DNA from 3 places in the Cohnella sp. genome. Region 3 is predicted to be linked to each of the others. Evidence: predicted binding sites of a transcription regulator. Region 3 holds the regulator's gene; each other region holds the start of a gene.
What was found. Region 3 encodes Rex, which represses fermentation and respiration genes when NADH is low (regulators of the CRP and FNR family bind a similar motif). Its sites were predicted from a motif close to TTGTGAAATATTTCACAA; they were not measured.
Positions count from the first base shown of each region.

Region 1: the regulator Rex is predicted to act here: its motif matches at 1,717-1,734, upstream of ACESLM_RS21930 (DUF1641 domain-containing protein).
Region 2: the regulator Rex is predicted to act here: its motif matches at 1,354-1,371, upstream of nadA (quinolinate synthase NadA).

Region 1 is NZ_JBEPYQ010000075.1:27,573-30,849, reverse strand. Features, by position in the region: gene ACESLM_RS21950 (cold-shock protein) at 1-78, shown strand, start outside; gene ACESLM_RS21945 (cold-shock protein) at 153-371, shown strand; gene ACESLM_RS21940 (hypothetical protein) at 605-1,126, shown strand; gene ACESLM_RS21935 (helix-turn-helix domain-containing protein) at 1,146-1,379, opposite strand; gene ACESLM_RS21930 (DUF1641 domain-containing protein) at 1,783-2,223, shown strand; gene ACESLM_RS21925 (NAD(P)/FAD-dependent oxidoreductase) at 2,261-3,277, shown strand, end outside.
Region 2 is NZ_JBEPYQ010000062.1:18,496-21,772, forward strand. Features, by position in the region: gene nadB (L-aspartate oxidase) at 1-333, opposite strand, end outside; gene nadA (quinolinate synthase NadA) at 386-1,324, opposite strand; gene ftsH (ATP-dependent zinc metalloprotease FtsH) at 1,541-3,277, opposite strand, start outside.
Region 3 is NZ_JBEPYQ010000076.1:12,347-15,623, reverse strand. Features, by position in the region: gene dinG (ATP-dependent DNA helicase DinG) at 1-972, shown strand, start outside; gene ACESLM_RS22040 (redox-sensing transcriptional repressor Rex) at 969-1,628, shown strand; gene ACESLM_RS22035 (amidohydrolase) at 1,625-2,929, shown strand; gene ACESLM_RS22030 (cell wall elongation regulator TseB-like domain-containing protein) at 2,926-3,277, shown strand, end outside.

The sequences.
Region 1 (3,277 bases), on a different contig from region 3:
GACGAAGGTCAACGAGTCGAATTCAACATCGTTCAAGGCAACCGCGGCCCGCAAGCCGAGAATGTCGTCAAGCTGTAAATAAGAACGTGCCCCGAACCAAGGTTTGGGGCACTTTCTTTACCGCGGCATCCATTTCAAAATAGAAAGTGGGAATGTACTTGTATTATTCTCGGAAAAGACCGTTGGAAGAGCTGCCGGAAGAGATCACCGCCATTTGGATGTGCGCCGGAGAGAACTGCAAGGGCTGGATGAGAGATAATTTCACGTTTTCCATCGTTCCCATCTGTCCCCAATGCAAAGCCGAAATGGTGAGAAGTGAAAAAATGCTTGCAACGATAGAGAATACGAGCCCTAACCAGCTTAAAGTATGATCTTGTGTGCGAAATATTGGAAACGAATCAGTCGTGGAAGCACCGCGTACGCAGCTTAATTCTGCATGCGCGGTGTTTTTTGTCGTTCTTGAAAAATCAGGAGGGATCGAGAAGCAGCGGCACAGCCCAAGCGTGTATAGGCAATCGTTCATAGAATGGAGGAAGACATCCATCTGTGAGGTGCTTCTATGGTTAAAAGGGTTAAGCCAAAGCGGTGGATAACGGCGGACGTCTTGATCAGCGTATCCAAAGCGATGCTGCCTTTCTATAAAGCAATTGCTAATCGTCCCGCATATGCCGCCGAGTGGAGCAAGGTGGTGAAGTCAGGCGATCTGGAGCGTATGCAGAAGCTGCTGCGGCTAGTATCGCCATCCCTTGGGGATGAGCTCGGCACTAATGGTATAGGCTATTTCATCACGTTTCCGTTTCCCCGGTCCGGCGTTCATTTCACGAACGGAACGACAATTCCTCCCGGCTCCGTCCGATTTTTCTTCGAGACGCGGGCACACCGCTCCATCGCTCGCAGCGTGCTGCCTCTGTATCGTAAGCTCGCTAGCTGCCGTACTTTTGCTCTGGCGCTAGCCAGAGCTATCCGTCGGCGGGATGCCAGAGTCGTAGCTCGGATGATCCGCTTGTACGTCCGTACTCCTGCTTTGAAGTCGGTTTCGATTGAAAGCTCGGGGTTTGCTTTGTTGTTTGATTATAAGTTCAGCAAGTATCCGTACCGGAATCTTTTGATTAGGGAGGATTATTAGGATTCCGAAAATCGCCGAGTTATCCGTGTTCGAAATCATCTACCTCAACGAAATCAATAATCTCCCGAATGTCGCTGATGCTCAGAGCATCGGCGATTTTTTCAATATGGGAGAAGTTGATGTTGGCGCGTTTGCCGTTGGCAAGCTCGCTTAAGGCGGCGTGACGAACATCGGACAAGCGTGAAAGCTCCCTCAAGGATATTCCGCGTTGTTTGATTAAATCGGATATTTTGACAACCACTTTTTTGGCCAAGTGCCTCACTCCAACTTCTCATTGACTATACGCAAAAACGTACCATATAATAATTTGTGCCCTGGTACGTATTTGCGTAACGGAAAACGGATCGGGGGACCGTCGTGAACACGCGGAAAATTACATCTTTAGATAGAAGCTTACGAGTAGTTAAGGTTACGTTACTGGAGGGGGACGTGAGTATTCCGCTATCGGTGAAGGCACAGACACAGCTGTTGAAGCGCAAGCCTGAAGGTTAATAGAAATGCGCCGCGTTCATCGCCCGCATATTTTATCTTCAGGGTTCCGCCGGATTACCTATACGAAATGTCGTTAATGAGATAAAATATAGATATAAATGTGATTTAATTCACAATTAATGCTTGAATTAGGATTTATGACATCACCTAGGGGAGGAAACAGAATGTCCGAAGCGACTGTAGCGAATGTCGAGCGGGAGACGGCCGTATCCGAAGCGGCTGCCAAGTTGGATGTGCTGGATCAATTGATGAAACCGGAAGTGCAGCAAGCGATTACCGTCTTGGTGGATCAATTGCCGAAGTTGGCCGAGATGATGTCCGTGCTGACGAATATTTACGATGTCGCCCAGAAGGTGGCCGCGGATCGCGTGCTGATTCAGGATATCGTCGGCGGCATTCAGGAAGTCGCCAAGCCGTTGGGCGAGAAAGTAAAGGAATACGCGTCCGCGGCAATCGAAGCGAGCGACAGAGCGGACACCAGCAACGAAACGATCGGAGTATTCGGCATGTTGAAGCTGCTGAAGGATCCGGAGTTGCAAAGAATGCTTCGCTTCAGCCAAGCTTATCTGAACATCCTGGGCGAGAGAAAACAAGGTCAGAACTAAGACGACCCACACACAGGCGAAGAACGGAGGACTATAGATGAGCAAAGAAATTTTGATTCTCGGGGGCGGCTACGGCGGCTTGCTTAGCGCCCTGTCGGCAAGAGCGCATTTGACGGTCGGCGAGGCGAACATTACGGTCGTCAACCGCGCAGGCACGCATCAGATTATTACGGAGCTGCATCGGCTGGCCGCAGGCAACGTGTCGGAGAAAGCGGTAGCTCTTCCCCTGGAGAAATTGCTTAAGGGCAAACAAGTCAATATCGCGGTAGGGGAAGTACAATCGATCGACGTCGAAGGCAAGAAGGTGGCGTTGACGAACGGCTCCTCCTATCGTTACGATGCGTTGGTGCTTGCTCTGGGAAGCGAAACGAACTATTTCGGCATTCCGGGGCTGCAAGAGAATAGTCTCATCCTGAAATCGGTGTCGGATGCGAATCGCATTTTTGTCCATGTGAAGGAACGGATCAAGGCGTATGCCCAGTCGAAAAACAGAGCGGACGCGACGTTCGTCATCGGAGGGGGCGGTCTGACCGGCGTGGAGCTAGTAGGCGAACTGGCCGACGAGCTGCCGGCCATCTGCCGCCAGAACGGCGTTGATTTTACGGATATTTCGCTATACCTGGTCGAAGCGATGCCGACTATTCTGCCGATGTTCTCGCCGGAGCTCATTCAACGGGCCGTGACCAGCTTGGAGAAGCGCGGCGTGGAATTCCTGACGAGCCTTCCGATCACCGAAGTGAAAGGCCAGACGGTAACCTTGAAGGATGGCCGGACGATCGATACAAACACGTTGGTTTGGACCGGCGGCGTTCAAGGCAACTCGCTCGTCGCCAATTGCGGCATCGAAGTCAATCGCGGCCGCGCAACCGTCACTGAAGCGTTGCAATCCACGTCCCATCCCGACGTCTTCCTGGCGGGCGACTGTGCGGTCGTCTTCGGGCCAGAGGGCCGTCCTTACCCGCCAACCGCGCAGTTGGCCTGGCAGATGGGTGAGCTTGTCGGTGCCAACATCGCCGCGGCTTTCAAAGGAATGAAGATGGACAGCTTCCAACCG
Region 2 (3,277 bases), on a different contig from region 3:
CCCGTAGCGAATCAGCTCCTGAACGCCCTGAGGACCTTCGTGGACGAGAACGTCCACCGCCGCGGACTCGCAGAGACCGGCTCCGGCGATCAACGTATCCTGCGCGAGAAATTCGGGAGAATCGTCGTCCGACATGACGGCGGCGATGCCTCCCTGGGCGTACCGCGTGTTGCTGTCGAACAGCGACTTCTTCGTGATCATGAGAACCCGCTGCGTCTCACTCGATTTAAGCGCCGTAAAAAGGCCGGCGATGCCGGCCCCGATCACGATGACGTCCGTCTCTACGCGAGGAAGCTTGTCCAGATCAAAATCGACAACGTATCGTGGAATCATAATGGTATTCGTCTCCCACTCCGACAATAGAGTAGCGCAGGCGGCCGGTCGATTACTTGACCAGCAGCATGCGCTCCAGCGATAAACGGGCTTTGTCCGCAACGTCCTGCGGCACGTAGATTTCCGGTTGCATCGTCTCCAACGCTTTGACGACCTTCTTGAGGTTGTTCACCTTCATATTCGGGCACACCAGGAACTTCGAGGCGAAGTGGAACTTCTTGTTCGGGCTGTCGAGCCGAAGCTGGTATCCCGTGCCGTCTTCCGTTCCGACGATGAATTCGTCATGGCTCGATTCGCGGCAATATTTCAGAATGCCGGTCGTGCTGCCTACGAAATCGGCCATCTCCACCACTTCCGGGCGGCATTCGGGGTGTACGACGAATTGAGCGTTCGGATATTTCGCGCGCATCTCCACGACGTCCTTAATCGTGAGCATGTCATGAGTGTTGCAGTAGCCTTCCCAGATGATCATCTTCTTGTCGGTATGCTGGGAGACGTAGTGACCGAGGTTCTTATCCGGACACCAGATCACTTCCTCCGCATCGACCGAATTGACGACCTTCACGGCATTGGCCGACGTGCAGCAGATGTCGGTCTCGGCCTTCACGTCCGCGGACGAGTTGATGTACGTGACCACCTTCGCGTTCGGATGCTTCGCCTTGAGCTCCCGCAAGCCGATCGGATTGACCATGTCGGCCATCGGGCAGCCCGCGCGTTCGTCGGGGACGAGCACGGTCTTGTGTGGAGCGAGGATTTTGGCGCTCTCGCCCATGAAATGAACCCCGCAAAAGACGATAACGTCGGCATCCGTAGACGCGGCTTTCTGAGCGAGGAGGAACGAGTCCCCCCGGAAGTCCGCGACCTCTTGTATTTCATCTCGCTGATAATAATGGGCGAGGATAATGGCGTTGCGTTCCTTCTTGAGCTGCATCAGCCGTTCGCGCAGTTCGCGGTTCTGCTCGGCTTTACGCTCCAAGGCCAGGGCCTCCATGCGAAATCTCCTCCCTTGACTACCGTTGTTTGTGAATCAATGCACAAACATGGCGGGAATGCTGTCTTTATTGTGGACGAAAAGCACTTCGTTCATTAACACTTAATTTACACTTGCGGGATAGGACTGTCAATTGATCTGTAACGGATTTTTCACAAAAAAACGGGATGCTCCCGCGCGCTGCTGCAGCGCGGTGCATCCCGTCTTCTTATCCGATTATTTCGGTTCTTCGGAGTCGCCGTCTCCCTTGCGCAAATCCAAGCCCGACGGGTACGGGTCTCCGTCCTCGCGGGTTTGAATCCGAACCTTGACGTTGCCCAGCGTATCCACAACCGGCTCCGCATGGGATTCCTCCGAGCTCGATCCGCCTTCCCCGCTGTCGACTACGATGGCGCCCTTCTCCATCAGAGACTTGATCTGATCCAGATCGAGCGTCTCTTCCTCGAGCAGCGTCTTCGCGATCAGATGCATCTCTGCGCTCTTCTCGGTAAGAAGCTTCTTGGCCCGGTCGTAGCAGTCGCGAGTGATGCTCTGCATCTCCTGGTCGATCTCGTACGCGATCTTATCGGAATAGTTCTGCTCGTGTCCGATGTCGCGGCCAAGGAATACCTGTCCTTGCGAGTTGCCGAACTGCATCGTGCCGAGCTTCTCGCTCATTCCGTATTCCATGATCATCGCGCGAACGATGCTCGTCGCTTGCTTGAAGTCGCTGTAAGCGCCGGTGCCGATCTCTCCGATGAAGATTTCCTCGGCCGCGCGTCCCGCGAGCAAGCCCGTGACCTTGTCGAGCAGCTCCTGCTTGGTGACGAGCATCCGATCTTCCTTAGGAAGCATGATGACGTATCCGCCCGCTTTGCCCCGTGGAATAATCGTAACCTTGTGCACCGTGTCGGCATGCTCCAGGAAGTAGCCCGCGATCGTGTGACCCGCTTCGTGATAAGCGACGATGCGCTTCTCGCGGTCGCTGATGATGCGGCTCTTCTTCTCGGTACCGACGATAACGCGGTCGATCGCTTCGTCGACCTCGATCATGGCGATGTCCTTCTTGTTGCGGCGAGCGGCCAGCAGCGCCGCTTCGTTCAGCAGGTTCTCCAGATCGGCGCCGGTAAAACCGGTCGTCCGCTTGGCGATCGTGCCGAGCTTGACGTCTTTGTTCAGAGGCTTGTTGCGGGCATGAACTTTCAGCACCGCTTCGCGGCCTTTCACATCCGGACGGTCTACCGTAATCTGACGGTCGAAACGTCCCGGACGGAGCAAAGCAGGGTCAAGAATGTCCGGACGGTTGGTCGCCGCAACGATGATGATGCCTTCGTTGGCGCCGAAGCCGTCCATCTCGACGAGCAATTGGTTCAGCGTCTGCTCGCGCTCGTCGTGTCCGCCGCCGAGGCCTGCGCCCCGTTGACGACCGACGGCGTCGATCTCGTCGATGAAGATGATACAAGGCGAGTTTTTCTTCGCGTTCTCGAACAAGTCCCGTACGCGGGATGCGCCGACGCCGACGAACATCTCCACGAAGTCCGAACCGGAGATCGTGAAGAACGGCACGCCGGCTTCCCCGGCAACCGCGCGGGCCAGCAACGTTTTACCGGTACCCGGAGGCCCTACGAGAAGCACGCCTTTCGGAATGCGCGCGCCGACCGCGGCGAACTTGCGGGGATCCTTCAGGAATTCGACGACCTCGACGAGCTCCTGCTTCTCCTCGTCCGCTCCGGCGACGTCCTCGAACGTGACCCGCTTTTTCTCTTCATTATAAAGACGGGCGCGGCTCTTGCCGAAGTTCATCACCTTGCCGCCGCCGCCCTGCGCCTGATTGATCAGGAAGAAGAACAGAACGAACATGATGATGAACGGAATGATGGAAGTTAGGAAAGTCAGCCAGAAGCTTTGTCCCGGCATTTTCTTGGATAACACTTCGAAGTTCTTCTCGATCCCGAGGTTCGTGAACAGCTCCGG
Region 3 (3,277 bases):
CTGGGCCGCCCTGAGTTCGTCTATTGGGCGGAGGGGCATACGCAATACCGCAATCGTTCCGTCAGCGTCTACGGAGCTCCCGCGGACGTCAGCGAGTTGCTTAAGGAAGGCATGTTCGACAAGAAAGCGAGCGTCGTCATGACTTCGGCGACGCTGACGATCGACAAGTCGTTCAAATACGTGACCGATCAGCTCGGCTTGATCGACGCGGAGAAGAAAGGCCGTCTCAAAACGGCGATGCTGCCGTCTCCGTTCCGTTACCGGGAGCAGGCGCTCGTGCTGATTCCGCGGGATTTTCCGGCGATCAAGGGCAGGGACGGAGAGGCGGCTTTCGTCAAGGCGCTGATCGGTTCGCTGCACGAAACGGCGCTGACGGTGGGCGGCAGAATGCTTGTGCTGTTCACGTCTTACCGGATGCTGAGGCACGTCTACGGCCCGCTCAAGGACAGTCTGGAGCAGGCCGGCATTCAGGTGCTCGGCCAAGGGGTGGACGACGGCAGCCGAAGCCGGCTGACGCAGCAGTTCATGAAGCAGCCCGCCTCGGTGCTGCTCGGCACGAGCAGCTTCTGGGAAGGCATCGACTTGCCCGGCGACGCGCTGACGTGTCTGGCGATCGTCAGACTGCCGTTCCAGCCGCCGAACCATCCGGTGGCGGAAGCGAAGTCGGAGAAGCTGCAGGCCGAGAACCAGAATCCGTTCATGAAGCTGTCGCTGCCGCAGGCGGTCATCAAGTTCAAGCAGGGGTTCGGCCGCCTCGTCCGCACGGCGAGCGACAAGGGCATCGTCATTTTGTACGATACGAGAGTGATCGACACGAATTACGGCAAATACTTTCTGTATTCGCTGCCGGGTCCGAAGATGGAGCATTTGCCGCTGGCCGGCATGACCTCCAGAATCCGGCAGTGGCTGCAGTCGGACGCGGACGAACAAGACAGATTATCCGCGACGCAAGAGAGAGGGGACATGCGATGAAGCCGATCAAAATTTCCGAAGCCGTCGTCAGGAGGCTGCCGATTTATTTGCGTTATTTGAACGAACTCAGTCTCAGCAACATACAGACCGTATCCTCTCAGGACTTGGGGGAGAAGCTGGACCTCAATCCGGCGCAAATCCGCAAGGATCTGGCTTATTTCGGAGAATTCGGCCGCAAAGGAGTCGGCTACAACGTCGATTACCTGATCGAGAAGATCCGGCAAATTTTGAAATTGGACAAAACGATGAACGTCGCCCTGGTCGGAACGGGGAACCTGGGGCGCGCTTTGTGCAATTATAATATGTATATCAAGGACAATATGAAGATCGTGGCCGTGTTCGACGCCGACATGAGCAAGGCCGGCACCTCGATCAATCACCTCAAGGTGCAGCCGATGCAGGATTTGACCGAGACGGTTCGCCAGCTGGATATCGCGGTCGGAATCATCACAGTTCCCGCGGGGGAAGCGCAGAACGTGGCCGACCGGTTCGTCGCGGCGGGCATTCGCGGCTTGCTTAATTTCGCCCCCGTCGTGCTGAAGGCCGCGCCCGGCGTGCGCATTCACAACGCCGATTTTACCGCCGAGCTGCTTAGCTTGGCCTATTACATGGACGATCAGAACGAGGAAGAGTCGGAAGGGGACGAGGAACAATGACCCGGTTGTTAATCAAACAAGGCACGTTCGTGACGATCGACGAACAATTGCCGGTATTTCAAGGCTGGCTTGCCGTAGAGGACGGCAAAATCGCCGCGCTCGGCGAGGGAGAAGCTCCGCGGGAGGAGATCGATTCGGCGACCGAGACGCTGGACGGCAAGGGACTGCTGTTCATGCCGGGACTCGTGAATACGCATGGGCACGCGGCGATGTCGCTGCTGCGCGGAATGGCCGACGACCTCGTTCTGCAGGATTGGCTGCAAAACCATATGTGGCCGACCGAGGCGAAGTTTACGGCAGACGACGTGATCTGGGGCTCGGCGCTGGCCGCGGCGGAAATGATCAAGAGCGGAACGACGACGTTCGTCGACATGTACGACCAGATGCACCGCGTCGCGGAAGTGGTGGAGACGTCCGGACTGAGGGCCAGCCTGACGCGCGGCGTCATCGGCCTGTGCCCGGAGGACGTGCAGAAGGCGAAGCTGGAGGACGCGATCCGCTTCGCGCGCGATTGGCACGGCGGGGCGAACGGACGGATTAACGTGATGATCTCGCCGCATGCGCCGTACACCTGTCCTCCGGATTATATTGTGAAGTTCGTGGAAGCGGCGCACGAGCTGGATTTGCCGATGCATACGCATATGTCCGAGACGCTTGCGGAGGTCGAGCAGAACGTGCGCGATTACGGCTGCCGTCCGGTCGAGCATCTCGATCGTCTCGGCGTGTTCGGCAGGCCGACGCTGGTCGCTCACGCGGTCCATCTGAACGACGAGGAGATCGCCCTGCTGGCCGAACGGAAGGTTGCCGTATCGCATAACCCGATCAGCAATCTGAAGCTGGCGAGCGGCGTCGCCCGCGTGCCCGATCTGCTCAAGGCGGGCGTAACGGTGTCGCTGGGCACGGACGGCGCGGCCAGCAACAACAATCTCGACCTGTTCCAGGAGATGACGACCGCGGCGCTGTTGCACAAAGGCGTAAGCGGCGATCCTACGGTCGTTCCGGCCACGGAGGCGCTGCGGATGGCCACGCTGCACGGCGCCCGCTCGCTCGGGCTGGAGGGCGTTACCGGCCAACTGAAGGCCGGCCTTAAGGCGGATATCATCGCCGTCAATATCGCGCAGGCTCATTTCGTGCCGCGCACGGATTACGTGTCGCACCTCGTCTACTCGGCCAGAGGTTCGGACGTCGTCCACGTATGGGTCGACGGCAAGCCATTGCTGAGGGACGGCAAGCTGACGACGCTCGACGAGGAGAAAATCATGGCCGAGGCGGAGCGCTGTTACCGGGGGCTGCGGGCATGAGCATGAACCGGAACGAAGGCAAGCGGGCGCTTCCTTCCCTTACCCTCGGCCGGTGGCTCGTCATTATTGCCGGATTCGTCGTGTTCGTCGCCGTCTCGTTCGTGCTTTACGTGCGTTCGGCCGACGCGGATTACCGGCGCGCGGAGAACGAGGCGATCCGGATCGCCAAGCAGCAGGGGGAACTGGTCAAAGTGTTCGATGCCGTTCCCCATACCTGGCAGGAGACGGTGTGGATCGTGACCGGCGAAGACGCCGAAGGCGAGCGGTGGACGCTGTTCCAGCTTCCGAATGAAATCGTGCGCCGGAAAGCGAGCGAAAATTTGACCGAGGAGCAAATGCTGGCCAAGT